DNA from 3 places in the Pseudomonas sp. G2-4 genome. Region 2 is predicted to be linked to each of the others. Evidence: riboswitches for the same ligand, from Rfam matches in the RefSeq annotation. Region 2 holds a riboswitch; each other region holds the start of a gene.

Region 1 (7,260 bases), 1.2 Mb from region 2:
AGACGCCCTGCACGGCGAAAATCGCTGCCTTGGCGTTCAGTGTGTCGAAAATGGTTTCGATCAGGATCAGGTCAGCGCCGCCTTCGATCAGGCCCTTGGTGGCCTCGGTGTAGTTTTCCACCAGTTCGTCGAAGGTTACGTTGCGGTAGCCAGGGTTGTTCACGTCCGGGGACAGCGAGCAGGTGCGGCTGGTCGGGCCGAGCACGCCGGCGACGAAGCGCGGTTTGTCCGGGGTTTCCAGGGTCTTGGCGTCGGCCACCTTGCGGGCCAGGCGCGCGCCTTCCAGGTTCAGTTCGTAGGCCAGGGCCTGCATGCCGTAGTCGGCCTGGGACACTTGGGTGGCGTTGAAGGTGTTGGTTTCCAGGATGTCGGCGCCGGCATCCAGGTAGGCTTTTTCGATGGCGCCGATCACGTCGGGGCGGCTCAAGACCAGCAGGTCGTTGTTGCCCTTGACGTCACTCGGCCAGTCGGCAAAGCGCTTGCCGCGGTAGTCCTGCTCCTCGAGCTTGTAGCTCTGGATCATCGTACCCATGCCGCCGTCGAGGATCAGGATGCGTTCCTTGAGGGCTTGCTGGAGAAGATAAAGGCGAGCACTGCGATCGGACATAGGACTACCTGGGGAAAAAAGACCATTACGAAGGCCGGAATGATAACAAACCTGTGCGAGATTTGATCATGGACGGCATTTGCATGAATTTTGCTCATACTCCTTTCCAAGGCTGTTCCGGCAAATGTTGGCTTAAACGCAGGCAGCGTGGCATTTCACTCCTACGATCTGCCGACACGCGCGGCTCTTTCCCGACAAAAATACTAGGACTTTGTCCGGCGCGATGATTGGCGTAAACTGCCGGCAAGCCTGTGAGGAGTTCCCATGACCGCCATTACGATTACCGATGCCGCCCACGATTACCTGGCTGACCTGCTGTCCAAGCAGAACACCCCAGGTATCGGGATCCGCGTCTTCATCACCCAGCCTGGCACCCAGTACGCAGAGACGTGCATTGCCTATTGCAAGCCGGGAGAAGAAAAACCCGAAGACACCGCGCTGGGGCTCAAGAGCTTCACCGCCTACATCGACTCGTTCAGCGAAGCGTTTCTGGATGATGCGGTGGTCGACTACGCCACCGACCGCATGGGCGGCCAGCTGACCATCAAGGCGCCGAATGCCAAAGTGCCGATGGTCAACGCCGACAGCCCGGTCAACGAGCGCATCAATTATTACCTGCAAACCGAAATCAACCCGGGGCTGGCCAGCCACGGCGGCCAGGTTTCGCTGATCGACGTGGTGGAAGACGGCATCGCCGTGCTCCAGTTCGGCGGCGGCTGCCAGGGCTGCGGCCAAGCCGACGTGACCCTCAGGGAAGGCATCGAGCGCACCTTGCTCGAGCGTATCCCGGAGCTCAAGGGCGTACGCGACGTGACCGACCACACGCAGAAAGAAAACGCCTACTACTGATAGGTGTTCGCTGCGCAGGTAGAACGGTGTTTATGTGGCGAGGGAGCTTGCTCCCGCTCGATTGCGAAGCAATCGCAAGGAAACCGATGTGCTCTTCGTGATGGGCGCTTGGGTTGCCGGGGGACCGCTTCGCGGTCCAGCGGGAGCAAGCTCCCTCGCCACAATTGCTTCAGAGTTTGTCAGATCGAGTCAGGGCCTGTAGAGATGCGCATGTCCGGCTCGGTACAGCGACGATTCGCTGAACAGGTCATTCCCCAGCACACGTCCCACCAGAATCAACGCCGTACGGCGAAAGCCCTTGGCTTGCACCTTTGCCGCGATATCGTCCAGCGTCCCCAGCACCCAATCCTGATCCGGCCATGTTGCCCGGTGAATCACCGCGATCGGGCAATCCGCGCCGTAGTGGGGCAGCAGTTCACTGACGATTTTTTCCAGATGGTTGACCCCCAGGTGAATCGCCATGGTCGCTCCGTGCTGCGCCAGGCTGGCAAATTCTTCCCCGGCGGGCATCGCGGTCTTGTCCGCGTAGCGGGTGAGAATCACGCTTTGGGAGACGTCAGGCAGGGTCAGTTCTGCACCCAGCAAGGCTGCGCAGGCTGAGGTCGCGGTTACGCCCGGGATGATTTCGAAAGGGATATCCAGCGCCCGCAGGCAGCGAATCTGCTCGCCGATGGCGCCGTACAGGCTCGGGTCGCCGGAATGCACCCGGGCGATGTCCTGGCCCTTGGTATGCGCGGTTTTGATCAACTCGATGATTTGTGCCAGGTGCAGCTCGGCGCTGTTGACCACCTGTTCGGCGCGATGGCCTTCAAGCACGGCCGCCGGCACCAGGGAACCGGCATAGATGATCACCGCGCAGCTGCGAATCAGCCGCTGGCCTTTGACGGTGATCAGTTCCGGGTCGCCGGGGCCGGCGCCGATGAAGTAAACGGTCATGACCGGCTCCTGTAAAAGTGAGTAAGCGTCGCCCAGATGAAGATCGCTCATGATCCTGAGGGCGAATTATCGGGATTTACGACACGAGCGCCAACGCCAACGTGACGCTGGGGGCCTTCTGGCGGGAAATCAGCAGGGTTGCGGGCTTCGTGCCTAGCTGATCGGCCAGGGCCAGGGCCGCGCTTTCGGCGACGCCGTAGCAGCCCGTGCGCTCGAAGGCGATTTCGGAGCGGTGACTGAGCCGATCCTGATATCCGGCCAACTGCCGGGCACTGAAGCAGGTCAGTGGCAGCATCAATTGCCTGGCCAATTCCAGCAGGCCCGGCTCGTCACGCTTGAGGTCGATACTGGCCAGGGCCTGCACCTGATCAAGCGCAATGCCGTGGGCCAGCAGCGTCTGGTCGAGCAATGCCCGCAACGTGCTGGCCGGGCAACCGCGCTGGCAGCCGAGGCCGACCACCAGCATCGGCCCGTTGTTCATGCGTTGTGGTGGGCTTGGCCGTCACGGCGAAACAGCCAGGCGCTGATCAGGCCCAGGGCCAGCCAGAACGCGACGTTGGTCACTTGCGAGGCAATCTTGAATTGAGTTTCAAGCGCTTCTGGCGCCAGCATCGAATGGACTTCGGGTTGCGGCGCACCGATGACATGGGGCACCAGCAACGTCGCCACGCCCAGCAACTTGAGCAGCCAATGCTTGCCGAAGGCGATCAGGGCAATGCCCACCGCCGTGGACGCGGCGGTGCCGATCCACCACATCTGCCGCTGGGCCAGGTCGGCCGCTGCGGTGCCGGGCAGTTCCGGCGGCAGGCCAAGGGTCGGCGCCAGGACGAACGTGGCATAACCAGCCAGTCCCCAGAGCAGCCCTTGGGATGTGCGAGTCGGCGCGCGCAAGGTGTACAGGCCCGCCAGCATCAGGGCGAAACCCACCGCGACCACCAGGTTACCCCCGGTGGTGGACAGCACACGCTGCCAACCGTCTTCCGGCTCCCAGGCCTCGGCATCATGGGTGTGGGCAACGCCGTCGGCGTGTTCATGGACCTCGGAGGTCGGGGCCTTTTCAAAAGTCTCGGCCTGCAGAATCAGCGGCGATACCCAGAAACTTTGCAGGAGGGTCAGCAGCAGGGCGGCCAGCAATCCGCTGAAACCGGCGGTCTGGGCAATACGCTTGATCATGTCGTCAGGTCTCAATGGCACGGGAATGCGGCGCTATGGCGGGTATCGTGGGCGGCGTTGTGCACCGCTTCAATGTGGGAGAAACCGGCGAAATAGACCAGGCCGGCGCCCAGGATCGAGGCGAAGATCGCGGCGCTCAGGCGTTGGCTCAGGGTGGTGGTGCTACTGGCGGTGCGGGCGGTGCTGCTGATGGTCGACATGGCGCTTCCCTCTGGTCTTGTCAGCGGGTGAATCGAGCGCAATGAAACCCCGGGCGAAGGCCCGCCAGGGTTCGAACAGCGCCCGCCCACCGCGGGTTGTTGATGCATGAGTCATGGGCCGGTCTCCGGGCTCGCGAGGGGCAGGGGCTGAGCCTTGCCTGCAAGCATCACCTTCCCATGTCGTGAGACACAGTGGTTTAGACGCTTCACTCGCTTACCGTTGCGGGGGCAGCACCGGACTGACGTGGCTTTGGAGTAAAGCACACGATTCACCGGTTTCCCGTTTCACCCTGTGAAGGGCACCCGTAACAAGTGGTTTGTGTAGCGGGTTCTGTTAGCCCAACTTCGGCGCCAGAAATCCATATCCTGCGTTGCTGTTCCTCGCCATAGCGGGCTATGACTCGTCACAGCGCCTTGGCTATGGACTTCCGGCATCCGAATTTGAGCTAACAGAACCCGCTACGCAAACCATGCACAGGAGAGCATGGGCGGGGGCGGGGCGTCAATGTACAAGGGCAGACGAGGGCTGTTGTGGCGAGGGAGCTTGCTCCCGCTGGGCAGCGCAGCGGCCCCCGGCTCTTTGCGGTCGCTGCGCAACCGAGCGGGAGCAAGCTCCCTCGCCACAACAGCATCCTGCATCTTGCTTGCGGACATTGACCCGCCCCCACACCCTGCGTAGCCTTGCGCCTTCGAGGTTCTTCGGCCTGCGCCGAAGCTAAGAAGGGAACGCGGTCCAAGCCGCGGCTGCCCCCGCAACTGTGAACGGTGATGTTTCTGCAAGGCCACTGTGCATACCCCTTTATATCCGGGGCGCGCGGGAAGGCGCAGCAATTGCCAGTCGAAAGACTGGCCCACCGTCAGCCAGGAGACCTGCCTCGACACAGATTCTCACTACAACCGGGCGGGGTGATCCGGTGGCGAAATCTTCCGCGCGCGCCTTTGCCAGCGGTTGTCGTCCCGTTTGCCCGCCACCTTGCCAAAGGGCATCCGATGAAAACACTGGCCAAACTCCCCGTCACCATCGTCACCGGTTTCCTCGGTTCGGGTAAAACCACCTTGCTGCGGCACATGCTCGATAACGCCCAGGGCCGGCGTATCGCCGTGATCGTCAACGAATTCGGCGAACTGGGTATCGACGGCGAGATCCTCAAGCAGTGCTCCATCGGTTGCACCGAAGAAGAAGCCAACGGCCGCGTCTACGAACTGGCCAACGGCTGCCTGTGCTGTACGGTGCAGGAAGAGTTCTTCCCAGTGATGCGCGAGCTGGTGGCGCGACGCGGCGACCTCGACCACATCCTCATCGAAACCTCCGGTCTGGCCCTGCCCAAGCCCCTGGTCCAGGCCTTCCAGTGGCCGGAAATCCGCAGCGCCTGCACCGTCGATGCGGTGATCACCGTGGTCGACAGCCCGGCCGTGGCCGCCGGTACCTTCGCGGCCTTCCCGGATCAGGTCGATGCCCAGCGCAAACTCGACCCGAACCTGGACCACGAATCACCGCTGCACGAGCTGTTCGCCGACCAACTGGCCAGCGCCGACCTGGTAATCCTCAACAAAGCCGACCTGATCAGCCCGGAAGACCTGGCGAAAGTCCGTCTGGAAGTGGCCGAAGAGCTACCACCGGCGGTCAAGGTCATTGAAGCCAGCAGCGGTCGCCTGCCACTGGAAGTACTCATCGGCCTGGGCGCCGGCTCCGAAGAACACATCGACGGTCGCCACAGCCATCACGATCACCACCATGACGGCGACGATGACGACCACGATCATGACGCCTTCGACTCCATTTCCATCGAGCTGCCCCAAGCCGACGAAAGCCTGCTGCTGGATGCATTGACGCAACTGGTGGTCCAGCACGGCGTGCTACGGGTCAAGGGTTTCGCAGCGATCCCGAGCAAGCCGATGCGCCTGCTGATCCAGGGCGTCGGCACGCGATTCGACAAACATTTCGACCGCCAATGGGGCGCCGATGAAGCGCGGGTGACCCGCCTGGTGTTGATCGGCCAGGCGCTGGACGCGGCGCTGCTTGAAGCGCAGTTGCGCGCCGCCCTCAGCGCCTAAGCCATGCACCTGCTCAGGACCCAGCCCGGCGGCTTCGTGTCGGATGACAACATTGCCGACCTGGGACAAACCCCCGCCGAGCTGGTGATCCTGTGCAGCGGCGACTCCAGCCTGGCGCTGCTGGCCGAAGCGGCGAAGCAATTGCCGGGCGATTATCCCGAGTTTCGCCTCGCCAACCCGATGCAAGTGCAGAACCACGCCTCGGTGGACCTGTACTTCGAAGACGTGCTGCGTCACGCCAAGGTCATCCTGTTGTCGCTGCACGGCGGCATCGGGTATTGGCGCTATGGCATTGAACGCCTGATGGAACTGGCCGGGCGCGGGGTGAAATTGATCCTGGTGCCGGGGGACGATCGTCCGGACCCGGAACTCAGCGACCTGAGCAACGTGCCCTTCGAAGACCGCGACCGGCTCTGGCAGTTCTTGCGCCAGGGCGGCCTGGGCAATGCCCTGGACCTGTTCCATAACCTCGCCAGCCAATGGTTCGGCCGCGATTATCCGTGGGCCGAACCGCAAGTATTGCCGCGCACGGCGATCTACCATCCCGGAAAAACCAGCGCCAGCCTCGACGATTGGCAAACCGACTGGCAGGCCGCCCAACCGGTGGCGGCGGTGCTGTTCTATCGCTCCCACCTGCAAGCGGCGAACACCGCCTTCATCGACGTGTTCTGCCAGCGCCTGCAAGCGGCGGGGCTCAACCCGTTGCCGATTGCCGTGGCGAGCCTCAAGGAGCCCGCTTGCCTGGCGCTGGTCGAAGACTGGCTGGATGCGGTGGAAGCCGGGGTAATCCTCAATACCACCGGCTTCGCCCAGTCCAGCCCGGAAGCACCGCACCTGCGACCGTTCCGACGCAACATCCCGGTGATCCAGGCGATCTGCGCCCAGGACAACGAACCGGGCTGGCGCGCCAGCGAACAGGGCCTGGGGCCACGGGACCTGGCGATGCACATTGCCTTGCCGGAGCTGGACGGGCGGATCATCAGTCGCCCCATCAGTTTCAAGGACCTGGCCTGGCGCAGCGAGCGCAGCCAGAGCGACGTGGTCTGTTATCGGGCGGTGCCGGAACGCATGGATTTTGTCGCCGAACTGGCGCGGCGCTGGACCACCCTGGCGCGCCTGCCCAACGCCCAGAAGCGTGTAGCACTGATCCTCGCCAACTACCCGACCCGGGACGGGCGCATCGGCAATGGCGTCGGCCTGGACACCCCGGCGGCGGCGCTGAATATCCTGCGAGCCATGCAGGCCGAGGGCTATCCGCTGCCAGCCGAATTGCCCGCGAGCGGCACCGCGTTGATCCAGCAGTTGCTCGGCGGGGTCAGCAACGATCTGGACAGCCTCGACCTGCGTCCGTGTCACCAGAGCCTGGCCCTCGATGCTTACCAGGCCATGTTCGACGCGCTGCCCGAGGCCAATCGCCAAGCGGTGCTGGAGCGCTGGGGC
Region 2 (7,260 bases):
GCGAAATCATTGAAGGTGAATTTGCCCTGCCAGATGTACCGGCCGACGTGCTGGCTAAATACCCGGGGATAATGGCCGGTATTCAGGCGCTGGAAGAGCAGGGGTTCCCCGTCTTGGTGAAGGATGCGTCCCTGGGCGGGGAATTCCCGGTGATGTGCGTCACGTTGATGAACCCGCGTACCGGCGGTGTGTTTGCCTCGTTCGGCGCGCACCCGAGCCTGGAAGTGGCGCTGGAGCGCAGCCTGACCGAATTGTTGCAGGGCCGCAGTTTCGAAGGCCTCAACGACTTGCCCCAGCCGACATTCGAAGGCCATGCGGTGACCGAGCCGAATAATTTCGTCGAACACTTTATCGACTCCAGCGGCGTGGTGTCGTGGCGCTTTTTCAGCGCCAAGTCAGACTACGAGTTCGTGGAGTGGGACTTCTCCAGCCAGGGCGATAACTCGAATGCCGAGGAAGCCGCCACCTTGTTCGGCATTCTCGAAGGCATGGGCAAGGAAGTGTACATGGCGGTCTACGAGCATATCGGCGCGACAGCGTGCCGGATCCTGGTGCCGGGTTATTCGGAAATCTATCCGGTGGACGATCTGGTCTGGGATAACACCAACAAAGCGCTGTTTTTCCGCGCCGACATTCTGAACCTGCATCGCCTGGAAGAAGACGAACTGCAAGCGCTGGTCGAGCGCCTGGTGGAAAGCGAGTTGGACGACTACACCGACATCACCACCTTGATCGGCATCGAGTTCGATGACAACACGGCCTGGGGCCAACTGACGATCCTGGAGTTGAAGCTGCTGATCTATCTTGCCTTGCAGCAATTCGAAGAGGCGAAAGAAGCAGTGGAAACCTTCTTGCAGTACAACGACAACACGGTTGAGCGTGGGTTGTTCTACCAGGCTGTGAACGTGGTGTTGGAGATGAAGCTGGACGAAGACCTGGAACTGGAAGACTACGAGGCCAATTTCCGTCGGATGTTTGGCAACGAGCGGATGGATGCCGCGATCGGCTCGGTCAACGGCAGCGTGCGCTTCCACGGCTTGAAGCCGACCAGCATGAAACTGGAGGGGCTCGATAGACACCTGCGTCTGATCGACAGCTACAAGAAACTGCACGCGGCGCGGGCCAGTGTGGTGGCTTTGCCGGGCGGACTCGAGCCGTCGATTGGCTAAATCGCGGCACTCCCATGGGGTTCGTTTTTTTCCGAACCCCGGGATTCAGTCACGCGGAACGAAATCGCAGGATCTGCGCGCCGTCGAAAGGGTCGATCAGGTAATGGGCATGCACGCCGAACGTATCCTGCAAGCGTTGCGGGGTCAGTACCTCCAGTGGTTTGCCAAGGGCCACCAGCCGGCCCCGCTCCAGTACCGCCAGACGATCACAGGTTAACGCCTGATTCAGGTCATGCAGGGCGATGACCGTCGTGACAGGTAGCGCCTGTACAACTTTCAGGATGGCGAGCTGATGCTGGATATCCAAGTGATTGGTCGGTTCGTCCAGCAATAGAATCTGCGGGCGTTGGGCCAGGGCTCGAGCGATATGAACGCGCTGACGTTCACCGCCGGACAGGCTGTGCCAGGTACGGTTTTCCAAGTGCACTGCATCGACGTCCCACAGCGCCTGCTGGACGATGGCAGCGTCTTCGTTTGACCACGGACTCAAGGCTGACAACCAGGGCGTTCGGCCCAAGGCAACCGCATCGAACACGCTGATCGCATCCAGTGTGTCGGCCTGCTGCTCAACCACGGCCAGGGTCTGCGCGACGGTTCGCCGTGCCAGCGTCTTGAGGGGCTGTTTGTTGAGGTGAATATTGCCCCGGCTGGGGGCGCGCACGCCCGCCAGCAGTTTGAGCAGCGTGGATTTTCCCGAACCGTTGGGGCCGACGAGGCCCAGGGTTTCACCCCGGCGGATATCCAGGTGGATATCGCGCAACAACTCGGCATCGCGCACACGGAACCCGAGGCCGGAACAACTCAGCACGGATTCGCCGATAGCAGAGGTGACGGCATTCATCGGGCATTCCTCCTGCCGATCAGGATCAACGCGAACACCGGAGCGCCCACCAGTGCAGTGATGACCCCGACCGGGATCACTTGGCCTTTGATCAGTGTCCGGGAGAAGATATCGGCGGCGATCAGGAACACGGCGCCCCCCAGCGCACTCGCCGGCAACAGGCGCGCATGCCGGGTACCCAGCAGCAAACGCACGGCATGGGGAATGACCAACCCGACGAAACCGATGGAGCCGACAATCGACACCATCACCGCGGTCACCAGTGCCGCGCAGCTGATCAGCAGAAATTGCACGCGGCGTACCGCAATGCCAAGGGAGGCGGCGGAGTCGGAGCCAAAGGTAAAGGCGTCCAGGGCCCGCCGGTGCCACAGGCACACCGCGAGACCGATCAATGCCACGGGTACCGATAGCCACACCGATGGCCAACGTACTCCACTGAGATTTCCCAGTAACCAGAACATGATGCCGCGCGCCTGTTCAGAGCTGGCGGACTTGGTAATCAGAAACGCGGTGAGCGCATTGAACAACTGCGAGCCGGCAATCCCGGCCAGGATGATTTGCCCGGTGCCTGCGGATGAGCGGCTGGCGCGGGCCAGCAACACGACCACGGCGAACGCGGCAACGGCCCCGATAAAGGCCCCGACCGACAACGAAATCAGCTCCGCGCCAATGCCCAGCAGCGCCACCAATACCGCGCCTGTCGAGGCGCCGGCGGAGATGCCGAGCAAGTAGGGATCGGCCAACGGGTTACGCAACAGCGATTGCAGGATCACCCCGCAGGTCGCCAGGCCCGCACCGCAGGCCGCTGCCACCAGCGCGCGGGTCAGGCGGTAGTTCCAGACGATGCCTTCGTCTATCGGGTCGAGGGCATAACCTGCGGCCCACAGTTTGTTGGCCAGCACCTGGAACACCACGCTCGGTTCAATACTCGTTTCACCGACGGCCACACCGGCAATCACCGCCAGCAGCAAGGTCACCAAAGCCAGCAACGTTCGAATCAGCGTCGCAGTCATTTCGGTAGGTCGTAGCCGTTGATGGCCATCGCCAGGGATTCCAGGCCGTCGAACATTCTGATGCTGGCCTGCATGGCCATGGCGTCGAGAATGATGATGCGGTTGTTTTTCACCGCGTCCATATTGCGGGTCACCGGGTCACTGCGCAGGAATTGCAGCTTCTTTTCATGGTCATCCGCCGGAAAGCGTCGGCGGTCCATGCGGGCAATGACCAGGAAGGTCGGGTTGGCCTTGGCGATGGTTTCCCAGCCGACGGTCGGCCATTCCTCGTCGGACTCGATCACGTTACGCACGCCCAGGGTACTGAGCATGAAGTCAGGAACGCCCTTGTGCCCAGCCACATAGGGATCGATATCCAGACTGGCGCTGGAGAACCAGAACAGCGCACTCGTCTGCTTGAGGTCCTTGGCCTGCACCGTGGCGATAGACTTCGCCAGGCTGTCCTTGAGTTGAGCGTTCAACTGCTGGCCACGTTCCTGCACGTCGAAGATTTCAGCCAACTGGCTGATGCTCTTGTAGATGCTGTCGATGCGAAACGCCTCCAACCGCGTGCCATCCGCACCGACCAGATTATCCTTGGCCTCGCAATCGGAGGGCATCAGGTAAGTTGGGATCTTCAGTTCGTGAAACTGCTCGCGGGTACCCACCACGCCTTGCGGTCCGACCGTCCACTCCAGTTCCGCCACCACCAGTTGCGGACGTTTGCCGATCACCGCCTCGAAGCTCGGCTCGTTATCGGCCAGGCGTTCGATCTTGCCGTTCTGCGCCTGGTATTTCACCTTCACATCGTTGAACCAGAGCGAAGTACCGACCACCTTGTCGCTCAATCCCATGGCATAGAGCATTTCAGTGCCGGCCTGGCCGATGGTCACGGCGCGACTGGGCGGTTGCTCAAAGGTCAGCGTGCTGCCGCAGTTCGCGATGGTCAGGGGGTATTGAGTCGGGGCCGCGTGGGCGAGGGTGGGCAGACCCAGGGCGATGACGAGGGCGACACGGCGGGGCAGCAGCATGATGCAATCTCCAATGGACCGTACACGGAGCAGGGACGGACTGGAAAACACATCATCGAACGCTGCCGCTAAAGCACAAAAGTGCTGATCAGCCCAGTGACGCGCAGCGCAAGGATGTCCTTCCCGGACACCCCGCCGGTTAGTGATTGACTTGGCCGGCAGGTCTCCTGACTGATGCGTCATCGCCTGGCTCCAGCCTTCCCGGGAGCGATCCCAGTGGCCATTGAGGAGCAGGCTCAGCACCTACAGTTGCGGGGGCAGTTCCGTTTGATACCGTGCGAGGCATCTCGGATTCCCTATTAGTCCCATGGGGAACCGGCGGTCGGCATGGTAGTCGATCAGGGTGTTTATCACCACTCACCGCTGAGATGCCTTCTCCTGGCGTCGTAGGATTTTCGGGAATGATTTTCTGGAGGTGCGGCAGAGCGCCGCTTCTTGCTATCCTGAAGGCCCTCTTCATGGACGAACACTGAGACAAACCATGGCTAACCACACCCCGTCACGCATCGGGAAGATATTGCTGGGCCTGCTGTTTGCCCTGATTGGTATCGGCTTGTTGAGTATTGCCATCAATCTCACCCTTGACCGACGCGAGTTTCTCGACCGCGCACAGACCGCCGACGGCATCGTCAGCCGCTTGAATGCCGGTGGTTCGCATCCTGAAATCGCCTTCACCACGGGCAGTGGTGAAAAAATCTCCTACCCCCAGGGCGGCTTCATCTTCGGCTATCAGCAGGATCAGCCTGTGAAGGTGTATTACCTCCCCGAACAGCCGGCCAACAGCGCCATCGTCGATGACTCGGCCGCGCTGTGGGGCACTTCCGGGGTCCTGGGTTTTATCGGTCTGGTGTTCACCCTTGTCGGTCTGGCAAAGGCTATCCGTCAGCGCGGTCGCGGTGCGGTTCATTCACATAAAGGACTTTAAACGTATGAGCTACAACATCCCGATCCCGGTCAATGAAAGTCGCTGGCAGTATCAGACCGCCAGCGGCGGTGGCCTGACCGTGGTCATGGTGGCGGGCAGTGGCGGTTCGATCATCCTGCGTTCGCCCCAGGGCGAGGACGTCAGCTACCGCTATGGCGGCGTCGGGGTGGGTGCCGGATTTGGCGCGCGGCTGCCGCGTTTCGGCAAGGTCAATATCCAGATCAAGGGTAAGAGCGTGGGGGGCGCGGGTGCGGCGGAGGCTTTTCCCAGCACTGGCAAGGTGTTCGTCAGCGACGCGTTGGTCAGTCGTGACCTGACCAGTGACGACATCACCGGGCCTTGCATGTACACCGAAGTAGGGGTGGGCCTGGGTATCGGTGGTTCGGCCACGGCGCTGTTGTTCGGGCTTGATCCCAAGTTGCTGGCGTTGTCGATGGCATTGAGTTCCAACCCGGCGACTTCGCTCATCGCTTCTACGCTGGTCAACCAGCGGTTGGCGAAGTCGGCCAAGGGAGCATTGGTCATGGCTGGCATGAACGCTGGCTTGCAGGCCGGTGGCGGCGCTGCGATTTACATAGGCTATCTGTTCTAGTTTGTTTTGGATTTTTTGGTTCGTATGTATATCCATTTCTGCGGTAACGGCCACTGACGGTTCCGCTCTTACAGCGGCTCACTTTTGAGAAGCCTGCGCGGCCCGGCGAAAAGTAAGCAAAACGCTTTAGCCCCACCACTTGGTGCCTCGCCTAGGCTCGGCATGCCCTCACTCCGGCATTGCTCCGTGGGCCCGCCGCGAAGGACCATCCATGGTCCAGCGCGGCTAACCCGGCATCCATGCCGGGTTGCCCACTGCGCAATGCCTGCGTTCGGCCAGCGTGGTTAACGGGGCGCCCCAGATCAACGTCCGCCGCGAGGCGGCCTGAGAGCCGACCTGGTTGGGGTGGGACCGCGTTTCCCCTGTGGGAGCGAGCCTGCTCGCGAAGGCGATGTCACTGTCAATGGAGATGTTGAATGGGCTGGCCTCATCGCGAGCAAGCTCGCTCCCACAGTTTTTTGTGTCGTGTCCAAATGCTGTGAGCACCCACAAACCCATGTGGGAGCGAGCTTGCTCGCGATAGCGGTGGTTCAGCTACAAAGATGCTGGAGGTTTCCTGCTTTTGCTCTGCTCTGCTCTGCTCTGCTCTGCTCTGCTCTGCTTTGGATCTTGATCTCGATCTCGGCGCCCCATTAACCACGCTGGCCGAACGTAGGTATTGCGCAGTGGGCATCCCGGCATGGATGCCGGGATAGCCGCGCTGGGCCATGGATGGCCCTTCGCGGCGGCCCACGGAGCAATGCCTACGTTCGGGCATGCCGAGCCCTAGCGAGGCACCAAGTGGTGGGGCAGAAGCGCTTTGGTTACTTTCGCGCTTTTCGAAAGTGACCCGCCGTCAGGGCGGAACCCTAAGCAGCCGTTACCGCAGCAACGGATATACACACAAACCTAAAACCCCTGACAAACCACCGGTCGGTCTCTGCTCGTGCCAACGATGGGGCGCCGTGCGAATCCTTATCGCTCTACTAAAGTGACGAATCCAGCACCCGTTAAAGGATTAACCCATGGCAACCACCGACAGCACGATGGCAAATACCCATACCGTGAGGACCAGCCCGGGCACTGTCCAGGTCGACCTCACCGGCCAGTTCGATGATAACCAGAGCATCGTTATCCAACCCGACGGCAAGATACTGGTCGGCGGCTATACCGAGTACCTGGCATGGGGATATCCCGGGGCGCCAGGCGAGGAAAGCTACGGCTACGAACAGAACCATTCCGTTATCCGCCTGAACGCGGACGGTAGCCTGGACACCAGCTTCCATGAAGGTGGCGTCGACAGCATACCTGCCGCCATAGCCCCAGCGTCGCGCTACGAGCTGACGGCGGTGCAGCCCGATGGCAAGGTGCTTATCGCTATAGCGCTGGACACCGGCGTACAGGTGGAGCGCTTCAACAGCGACGGGACACGCGATGCGACCTTTGGCCAAAACGGCGCTATTACGGTCGACATCAGCCATGACTTCAAGGACATCGACCTGACGGCCAATACGGATGGCACATTCCAAGTCAGCGCCCGCGGGTTTGACCAGGCCACAGTGACCCGGATCGGCAATGACGGCACGTTCGTCGATGGCTTTGGCGACAATGGCGTGCTGACCGTCAAGATTCCCGCAGACGCCTACTACAACGGCGGGATTTCTACTGCGGTGCAGGCAGATGGAAGTGTTGTAGTCGGGGCTGCATACAATGCCGCTGGCGCGGGTGATC
Region 3 (7,260 bases), 530 kb from region 2:
CAGAATTCCGTTACCGCCCAGTCTTCCTCCGTTGCCTTCCAGGAAGAAATGGCCTCCGACAAAGAGCTGGCAGCTTTCGCCGGCAGCAAGCCTTATCAACTTCCAGTGCTGGCCGACAGTATCCTGGAACGTGGCATGTCGTTGATCGGTACCCGCTACCGTTTTGGCGGTACCTCTGAAGCCGGTTTCGATTGCAGCGGTTTCATCGGTTACCTGTTCCGCGAGGAGGCCGGCATGAACCTGCCGCGTTCCACGCGCGAAATGATCAACGTGAAGGCTCCGCTGGTTGCGCGCAATGAACTGGAACCCGGTGACCTGCTGTTCTTCAGCACCAACGGTCGTCGTGGTCGCGTCAGTCACGCCGGTATCTACCTGGGTGACAACCAGTTCATCCATTCCAGCAGCCGCCGCAGCGGTGGCGTGCGCATCGACAGCCTGGGCGACAGCTACTGGAACAAGACCTTCATCGAAGCCAAGCGCGCCCTCGCCATGGCACCGACGGTGGTCACTGCTCGCAAGTAAGCACACAGTTTGTAAGGCAAACTTAAAGTCTTACTTGAAGTTTGCTGCATAGCCGCTAGAATCCTTGATCATTGATTGATGGCAATCCGCCTGCGTATTACGCAGGCGGATTTGTTTTCATGCCCACGGCAGAAAAGCCGCATCCAGATCAGGATTGTTCTGCATATGTCGACGTCGGCCCGCCTCGCTCTGATATTCCTCGCCGCGCTGCTCAGCGCCTGTGCCAGCCGCACTCCGCCGCCGGCCCCCGTGCGGGCTCCGGTGGTCTTTGCTCCTTCACAGACCTTTTCCCCTGCCGCCGAAGATGTGCTCTTTCGGGCGCTGGGTCTGGTGGGCACGCCGTATCGCTGGGGCGGTAATACGCCGGATTCGGGTTTCGATTGCAGCGGGCTGATTGGCTATGTCTACCGCGATGCCGCCGGCATTTCCCTGCCGCGTTCCACCCGCGAGATGATCGGCATGCGCGCCCCGGATGTCGGTAAGGAAGCCTTGCAGAGCGGTGACTTGATTTTCTTCGCCACCAACGGCGGCTCCCAGGTCAGCCATGCCGGGATCTACGTGGGCGAGGGCCGCTTCGTCCATGCGCCGGCCACGGGTGGCACGGTCAAGCTCGACAGCCTGTCCAAGGCTTATTGGCAGAAGGCCTATTTGGGTGCCAAGCGGGTGCTGCAGCCGGAGCATCTGGCGCGTAATCCCTGACCCTTCAACTTTTGCAGTGCTAGAAAGCTTTTGTGGCGAGGGAGCTTGCTCCCGCTCGGTTGCGCAGCAACCGCCAGAAGCTTGGGGCCGCTTCGCAGCCCAGCGGGAGCAAGCTCCCTCGCCACAGGTGTTCACCATGTCCCCGGACCAAACAGGGTTCCTTTACAAGTCTTGGGTGGTGGGTTATTTACCCGACACCCGCCAAATCTTGTTCCCCACATCATCAGCCACCAACAACCCACCCTGTTTATCGATCACCACGCCCACCGGCCGGCCCAGGGCTTTTTCGTCGGCGTTCAGGAAGCCGGTGAGCACATCCACCGGTTGTCCCACTGGCTTGCCGCCAGTGAACGGCACAAAAATCACCTTATAACCACTGTGGGGCTTGCGGTTCCAGGAGCCGTGCTGCCCGATGAAAGCCCCTTCGGTAAACGGCGCAGGCAAGCGGCTGCCATCGGCGAACGTCAGGCCCAGCGAAGCGGTGTGAGGGCCGACGGCGTAGTCCGGGGCGATGGCCTTGGCCACCAGGGCCGGGTTCTGCGGTTCGACCCGAACATCGACGTGCTGCCCGTAGTAGCTGTAGGGCCAGCCATAGAACGCGCCGTCCTTGACCGAAGTAATGTAGTCCGGCACCAGGTCGCTGCCGATCTCATCCCGCTCGTTCACGGCCGTCCACAGGGCGCCGCTGTTGGGTTCCCAGGCCAGGCCGTTGGGGTTGCGCAGGCCCGAGGCGAATATACGGTGACTACCGCTGGCACGGTCCACCTCCCAGATGGCTGCTCGGCCTTCTTCGGCCTCCATGCCGTTTTCCGCAACGTTGCTGTTCGAGCCGGTGGTGACGTACAGCTTGCTGCCGTCCCGGCTGGCGATCACGTTTTTGGTCCAGTGATGATTGAGCGTGCCGCCCGGCAAGTCGACGACCTTGGTCGGTTGCGCGTTGATTTGCGTATCGCCCTCGTTGTACGGGAAGCGGATCAGTCGGTCGGTGTCGGCCACGTACAGGTCATTGCCCACCAGGGTCATGCCGAACGGCGAGTTGAGGTTTTCCAGGAACACCGTACGGGTTTCGGCAACGCCGTCATGATTGGCATCGCGCAACAGCGTGATGCGATTGGGGCTGGGCACGCCGGCACCCGCGCGGCCCATGACCTTTTTCATCACCCAGCCACGGATACCCTTGGAATCGTCCGGTTTGGGCGGGGCGTTGGTTTCGGCCACCAGCACATCACCATTGGGCAACACGTAGAGCCAGCGCGGATGGTCCAATCCTTCGGCGAAGGCGCCCACCTGCAGGCCCGGGGCCGGGGTAGGCTTGGCGCCCTCGGGCCAGCCGACGGCTTCGGCGATGTTCACGGTGGGGATCAGGGTCTTGTTCGGTTCGGGCAGTTTCGGCGAGGGGCCGGTGCCGTCGGACACTTTCAGCGAGGACGACTCGCCACAAGCGACAAGTCCGGCGGCCAAGGCGACGATCAAAAGATGGGGTGGCTTGAGCATGCTGGCTTCCCTATGAATGCATGTAGTTATTCATAGAGAAGCGTAGACGCGCGATGGTTCAACTGCGGGTAGGCCAGTCTGCCAGGCAAAACCTTGTGGGAGCGAGCTTGCTCGCGATGGCGGCGTGACAGTCAAGATGGATGTTGCCAGGTGCACCGCTATCGCGAGCAAGCTCGCTTCCACAGTTCTTGAATGAGTCAGCCGTGGGCCTGTTTGAACAGCACGGCGATACCCGGGTGATAAAAGCCGGCCTCGTTGCGCAACTTGCGGTAGGCGTAAGGGAAATACCAGGCCACGGCGCAGGTGTTTTCCTTTTGCAGGTCGTCGACCATGTCCTGCAACTCTTCGGGCGTGGTGCTCTGCTGGGCTTTTTGCGGTGCGACGAACAGGCAGCCGAGCCTCAGGTCGCTGGCGTAGCTGATGCGCTTGGCATCGCTGGTGGCTTCCGACAGCGGTTGGGTCAGGTTCAGGTTGTTGACCTTGGGCCAGCGTTGGGTGGCCTGGATGAAGGCCCGCTCCTCGGTGCTGGCGATAAACAGATCGGCGCTGACGTTGCGTTCGCCTTCTTCATTCTGCTTGCGGGTCGGCGCGTTCTGCAGCGTGACCATCTCGGCCATCCAGGCGGCCGCTGACAGCAGGCCAAGGTTGGCCTTTTCATCGAACCAGTAAGGTGTGTCGTTATCGCCACGCACGGCGTTGTAGCGGTCGATACAGTCAAACCAACGTTCCAGTACCGGGCGCAGGAACTCCAGTTTTGGATTGCTGATGATCATGCCTTGCATACCTTGCCCTCTTGTTCTTGTGATATCGGGGTGTAATGTCTCTTTGATATCACTTCCCGTGGCGTGACACAAGATTGACGTCATTCCATTGATCCGGCCAATAACCAGCGCTGGGCCCGTGGCGGCTTTAATTGACGCTCCACCCCCAACCCTCTAACCTTCGCCGCTTGTTTCAGGTGCTCTGTGGCCGTGGCCGACAGAGTGAAACAGGGAAGCCGGTGAGTGCACACGAACCCGGCGCTGCCCCCGCAACGGTAAATGAGTCAAGGTTGCCTACAGGCCACTGTGTCCATGGACATGGGAAGGCGCGCAGCCCGGCATCACGCCGCTCATGAGCCCGGAGACCGGCCTGATTCATCCAACGGCATCACGGTGGGCGATGCCAGGCTTGCTGCCGTCTTTTTTTGTGCCCCGCCCGCCGTTATCCAATCCCAACGGAGAGCTCCCCATGACCGACACCCCTGATCGCGACGAACGCCACCTGGCGCGCATGCTGCGCAAGAAAGCCGTGATCGACGAGCGCATCGCCAACTCGCCGAACGAGTGTGGCTTGCTGCTAGTGCTGACCGGCAACGGCAAGGGCAAGAGCAGCTCGGCGTTCGGTATGTTGGCACGGGCCATGGGGCATGGCATGCAATGCGGCGTGGTGCAATTCATCAAGGGCCGCAACAGCACCGGTGAGGAGTTGTTTTTCCGCCGCTTCCCGGAACAGGTGCGCTTTCACGTCATGGGCGAAGGCTTCACTTGGGAAACCCAGGATCGCCAGCGCGACATCGCTGCTGCCGAAGCGGCCTGGGCGGTATCGCGCCAATTGCTCAGCGATCCCTCCGTTGGCCTGGTGGTGCTCGATGAACTCAACATCGCCCTCAAGCACGGTTACCTCGACCTCGATCAGGTTCTCAGCGATCTGCAAGCACGCCCGCCGATGCAACACGTGGTGGTGACCGGTCGCGGCGCCAAGCCGGAGATGATCGAACTGGCCGATACCGTCACCGAGATGGGCATGATCAAGCACGCGTTCCAGGCCGGTATCAAGGCGCAGAAAGGCGTCGAACTGTGAGTGACACTTGCCTGACAAGCCGCCACTGTCCGGCGGTGCTGATCGCTGCCCCGGCCTCGGGACAGGGCAAGACCACCGTCACCGCCGCCCTGGCCCGCTTGCATCGCAATCAGGGACGCAAGGTGCGCGTCTTCAAATGCGGCCCGGACTTTTTGGACCCGATGATCCTCGAGCGAGCCAGCGGCGCGCTGGTCTATCAATTGGACATGTGGATGGTCGGCGAGCAGGAAAGTCGTCGGTTGTTGTGGGAAGCCGCCGCCGAAGCGGACCTGATCCTGATCGAAGGGGTGATGGGGCTGTTCGACGGCACGCCGTCCAGCGCCGATCTGGCGCGGCATTTTGGCGTGCCGGTGCTGGCGGTGATTGACGGCACGGCCATGGCCCAGACCTTCGGCGCCCTGGCCTTGGGCCTGGCGCGTTATCAGCCGGACTTGCCTTTCGCCGGGGTCTTGGCCAACCGCGTCGGCACCTTGCGCCACGCACAATTGCTCGAAGGCAGCCTGACCGAAGGCCTGCGCTGGTACGGTGCGTTGTCCCGGGAAACCGGCATCGAATTGCCCAGTCGTCATCTCGGGCTGGTCCAGGCCAGCGAGTTGAACGACCTCGACCTGCGCCTCGACGCGGCGGCCGAGGCCTTGGCCGGCAGTTGTGAAGTGGCGCTGCCGCCCGCTGTGGAATTCGCCGCGCCCGAGGTGATCACCGCGCAGCCATGGCTCGACGGCGTGCGCATCGCCGTGGCCCGGGACGAAGCGTTTGCCTTCACCTATGGTGCGAGCCTCGATCTGCTGCGGGCCATGGGCGCGCAATTGAGCTTCTTTTCGCCGATCCATGACACCGAACTGCCCGAGGCGGACAGCCTCTACCTGCCCGGCGGTTATCCAGAGCTGCACCACGTTGCGCTGGCCCGGAACGCGCCGATGCTGGCGGCGATCCGGGCTCACCATGCAGCCGGTAAACCGTTGCTCGCCGAATGCGGCGGCATGCTGTATCTGCTGGATTCCCTGACTGACGTCGAAGGCAACCGCGCCGAACTATTGGGCTTGCTGGCGGGTGAGGCGCAGATGCAAAAGCGTCTGGCAGCCCTGGCCCTGCAATCGGTGGATTTGCCGGAAGGCACCCTGCGCGGGCACACCTATCATCATTCGCTGACCAGCACTGAACTGGTGCCGATTGCCCGTGGGCATAGCCCTAATGGAGGGCGTGGGGCCGAGGCGGTCTTCCGGTTGGGGCGGATGACGGCTTCTTATGTGCACTTTTATTTTCCGTCGAATCCGCGGGCGATTGCCGCGCTCTTTGCGCCTGACCTTGAGGCCGCCTTCGCGAGCAGGCTCGCTCCCACATTTGATCACCTGAACCCTGTGGGAGCGAGCCTGCTCGCGAAAAGGCCATGACCGACAACGCTTTCCCCCAGGCCGAACGCGACGCGGTCTACCGCGCCATCGCCGAGCGCCGTGATATGCGCCACTTCAGCGGCGGCACGGTCGAGCCGGCCTTGCTGCACCGCCTGCTGGAAGCCGCGCACCAGGCCCCCAGCGTGGGCCTGATGCAGCCCTGGCGGTTTATCCGCATCAGCGACCGCGCCTTGCGTGGGAGTATCCAGCAGTTGGTGGAGGAAGAACGTATCCGCACCGCCGAGGCCCTCGGCGAGCGCAGCGACGAATTCATGAAGCTCAAGGTCGAAGGCATCAACGACTGCGCCGAGGTGCTGGTGGCGGCGTTGATGGAGGATCGCGAGCGACACATCTTCGGTCGCCGGACCTTGCCGGAAATGGACCTGGCTTCGCTGTCCTGCGCGATCCAGAACCTCTGGCTGGCCGCCCGTGTTGAAGGGCTGGGGATGGGCTGGGTGTCGTTGTTCGAACCCCAGGCTTTGGCCGACTTGCTGGGCCTGCCCGCCGGTGCCAAGCCGCTGGCAATCTTGTGCCTGGGCCCGGTCGAGGGGTTTTACCCGGCGCCGATGCTCGCCCTGGAAGGTTGGGCGCAGCCGCGCTCGCTGAATGAATTGCTCTATGAAAACCATTGGGGAGAGCGCCCATGAGCGTGGCCTTGCTCAGTGCCGCCGCAGTGGCGCTGGATGCGCTGCTGGGCGAGCCCCGGCGTTGGCATCCACTGGTGGCGTTCGGCGGTTTTGCCGAGCGGATCGAACAACGCTTCAACTCTGGTGGGCGCGGCTGGCGCAGTCATGGCGTGACGGCGTGGATTATCGCCGTGGTGCCGTTGACCTTGCTCGCCACGGCCCTGTCCTGGGCACCCATGGTGGGTTGGTTGGTGGAGATCCTCGCGCTGTACTGCGCCCTCGGCCTGCGCAGCCTCGGGGAACATGTCGAGCCGGTGGCCCAGGCGCTGCGCAGTGGCGATCTGGACACCGCGCGCCAGCGTGTCGGCTACCTGGTCAGTCGCGAAACCCGCGAACTGGACGAAACCGCCGTGGCCCGCGCCGCCACCGAGTCGGTGCTGGAGAACGGCAGCGATGCGGTGTTCGCCGCATTGTTCTGGTTCGCCGTGGCCGGTGCGCCTGGGGTGGTGTTGTACCGCCTGAGCAATACCCTCGACGCCATGTGGGGCTATCGCAACGAACGCTTCGAGCGCTTCGGCTGGGCGGCGGCAAAAATTGACGATGGGCTCAACTATATTCCTGCGCGCCTGGTGGCGTTGACCTATGCAGTGCTTGGCAAAACCCGCTTGGCGCTCAAGTGCTGGCGC

Evidence for each region. A riboswitch is a leader RNA that binds a small molecule or an ion and turns the genes downstream of it on or off. The one in region 2 is predicted to bind cobalamin.
Region 1: linked by a shared signal. The riboswitch ahead of cobW (cobalamin biosynthesis protein CobW) and the one ahead of QNH97_RS23845 (ABC transporter substrate-binding protein) in region 2 are both predicted to bind cobalamin.
Region 3: linked by a shared signal. The riboswitch ahead of cobO (cob(I)yrinic acid a,c-diamide adenosyltransferase) and the one ahead of QNH97_RS23845 (ABC transporter substrate-binding protein) in region 2 are both predicted to bind cobalamin.

Annotation. Positions count from the first base shown of each region.
Region 1 covers NZ_CP125957.1:4,281,706-4,288,965, reverse strand. Annotated here, with positions in the region: gene metH (methionine synthase) at 1-607, opposite strand, end outside; gene nfuA (Fe-S biogenesis protein NfuA) at 872-1,456, shown strand; gene cobM (precorrin-4 C(11)-methyltransferase) at 1,646-2,392, opposite strand; gene QNH97_RS18550 (cobalamin biosynthesis protein) at 2,469-2,873, opposite strand; gene QNH97_RS18545 (CbtA family protein) at 2,870-3,565, opposite strand; gene QNH97_RS18540 (CbtB domain-containing protein) at 3,577-3,765, opposite strand; cobalamin riboswitch at 3,865-4,087, opposite strand; cobalamin riboswitch at 4,441-4,657, shown strand; gene cobW (cobalamin biosynthesis protein CobW) at 4,756-5,820, shown strand; gene cobN (cobaltochelatase subunit CobN) at 5,824-7,260, shown strand, end outside.
Region 2 covers NZ_CP125957.1:5,437,758-5,445,017, reverse strand. Annotated here, with positions in the region: gene QNH97_RS23860 (OsmC domain/YcaO domain-containing protein) at 1-1,169, shown strand, start outside; gene QNH97_RS23855 (ABC transporter ATP-binding protein) at 1,219-2,010, opposite strand; gene QNH97_RS23850 (FecCD family ABC transporter permease) at 2,007-3,023, opposite strand; gene QNH97_RS23845 (ABC transporter substrate-binding protein) at 3,020-4,033, opposite strand; cobalamin riboswitch at 4,174-4,366, opposite strand; gene QNH97_RS23840 (DUF3592 domain-containing protein) at 4,515-4,958, shown strand; gene QNH97_RS23835 (hypothetical protein) at 4,963-5,550, shown strand; gene QNH97_RS23830 (calcium-binding protein) at 6,555-7,260, shown strand, end outside.
Region 3 covers NZ_CP125957.1:4,903,293-4,910,552, reverse strand. Annotated here, with positions in the region: gene QNH97_RS21380 (C40 family peptidase) at 1-522, shown strand, start outside; gene QNH97_RS21375 (C40 family peptidase) at 688-1,221, shown strand; gene QNH97_RS21370 (PQQ-dependent sugar dehydrogenase) at 1,405-2,715, opposite strand; gene QNH97_RS21365 (hypothetical protein) at 2,913-3,497, opposite strand; cobalamin riboswitch at 3,655-3,864, shown strand; gene cobO (cob(I)yrinic acid a,c-diamide adenosyltransferase) at 3,946-4,557, shown strand; gene QNH97_RS21355 (cobyrinic acid a,c-diamide synthase CobB) at 4,554-5,948, shown strand; gene bluB (5,6-dimethylbenzimidazole synthase) at 5,945-6,595, shown strand; gene cbiB (adenosylcobinamide-phosphate synthase CbiB) at 6,592-7,260, shown strand, end outside.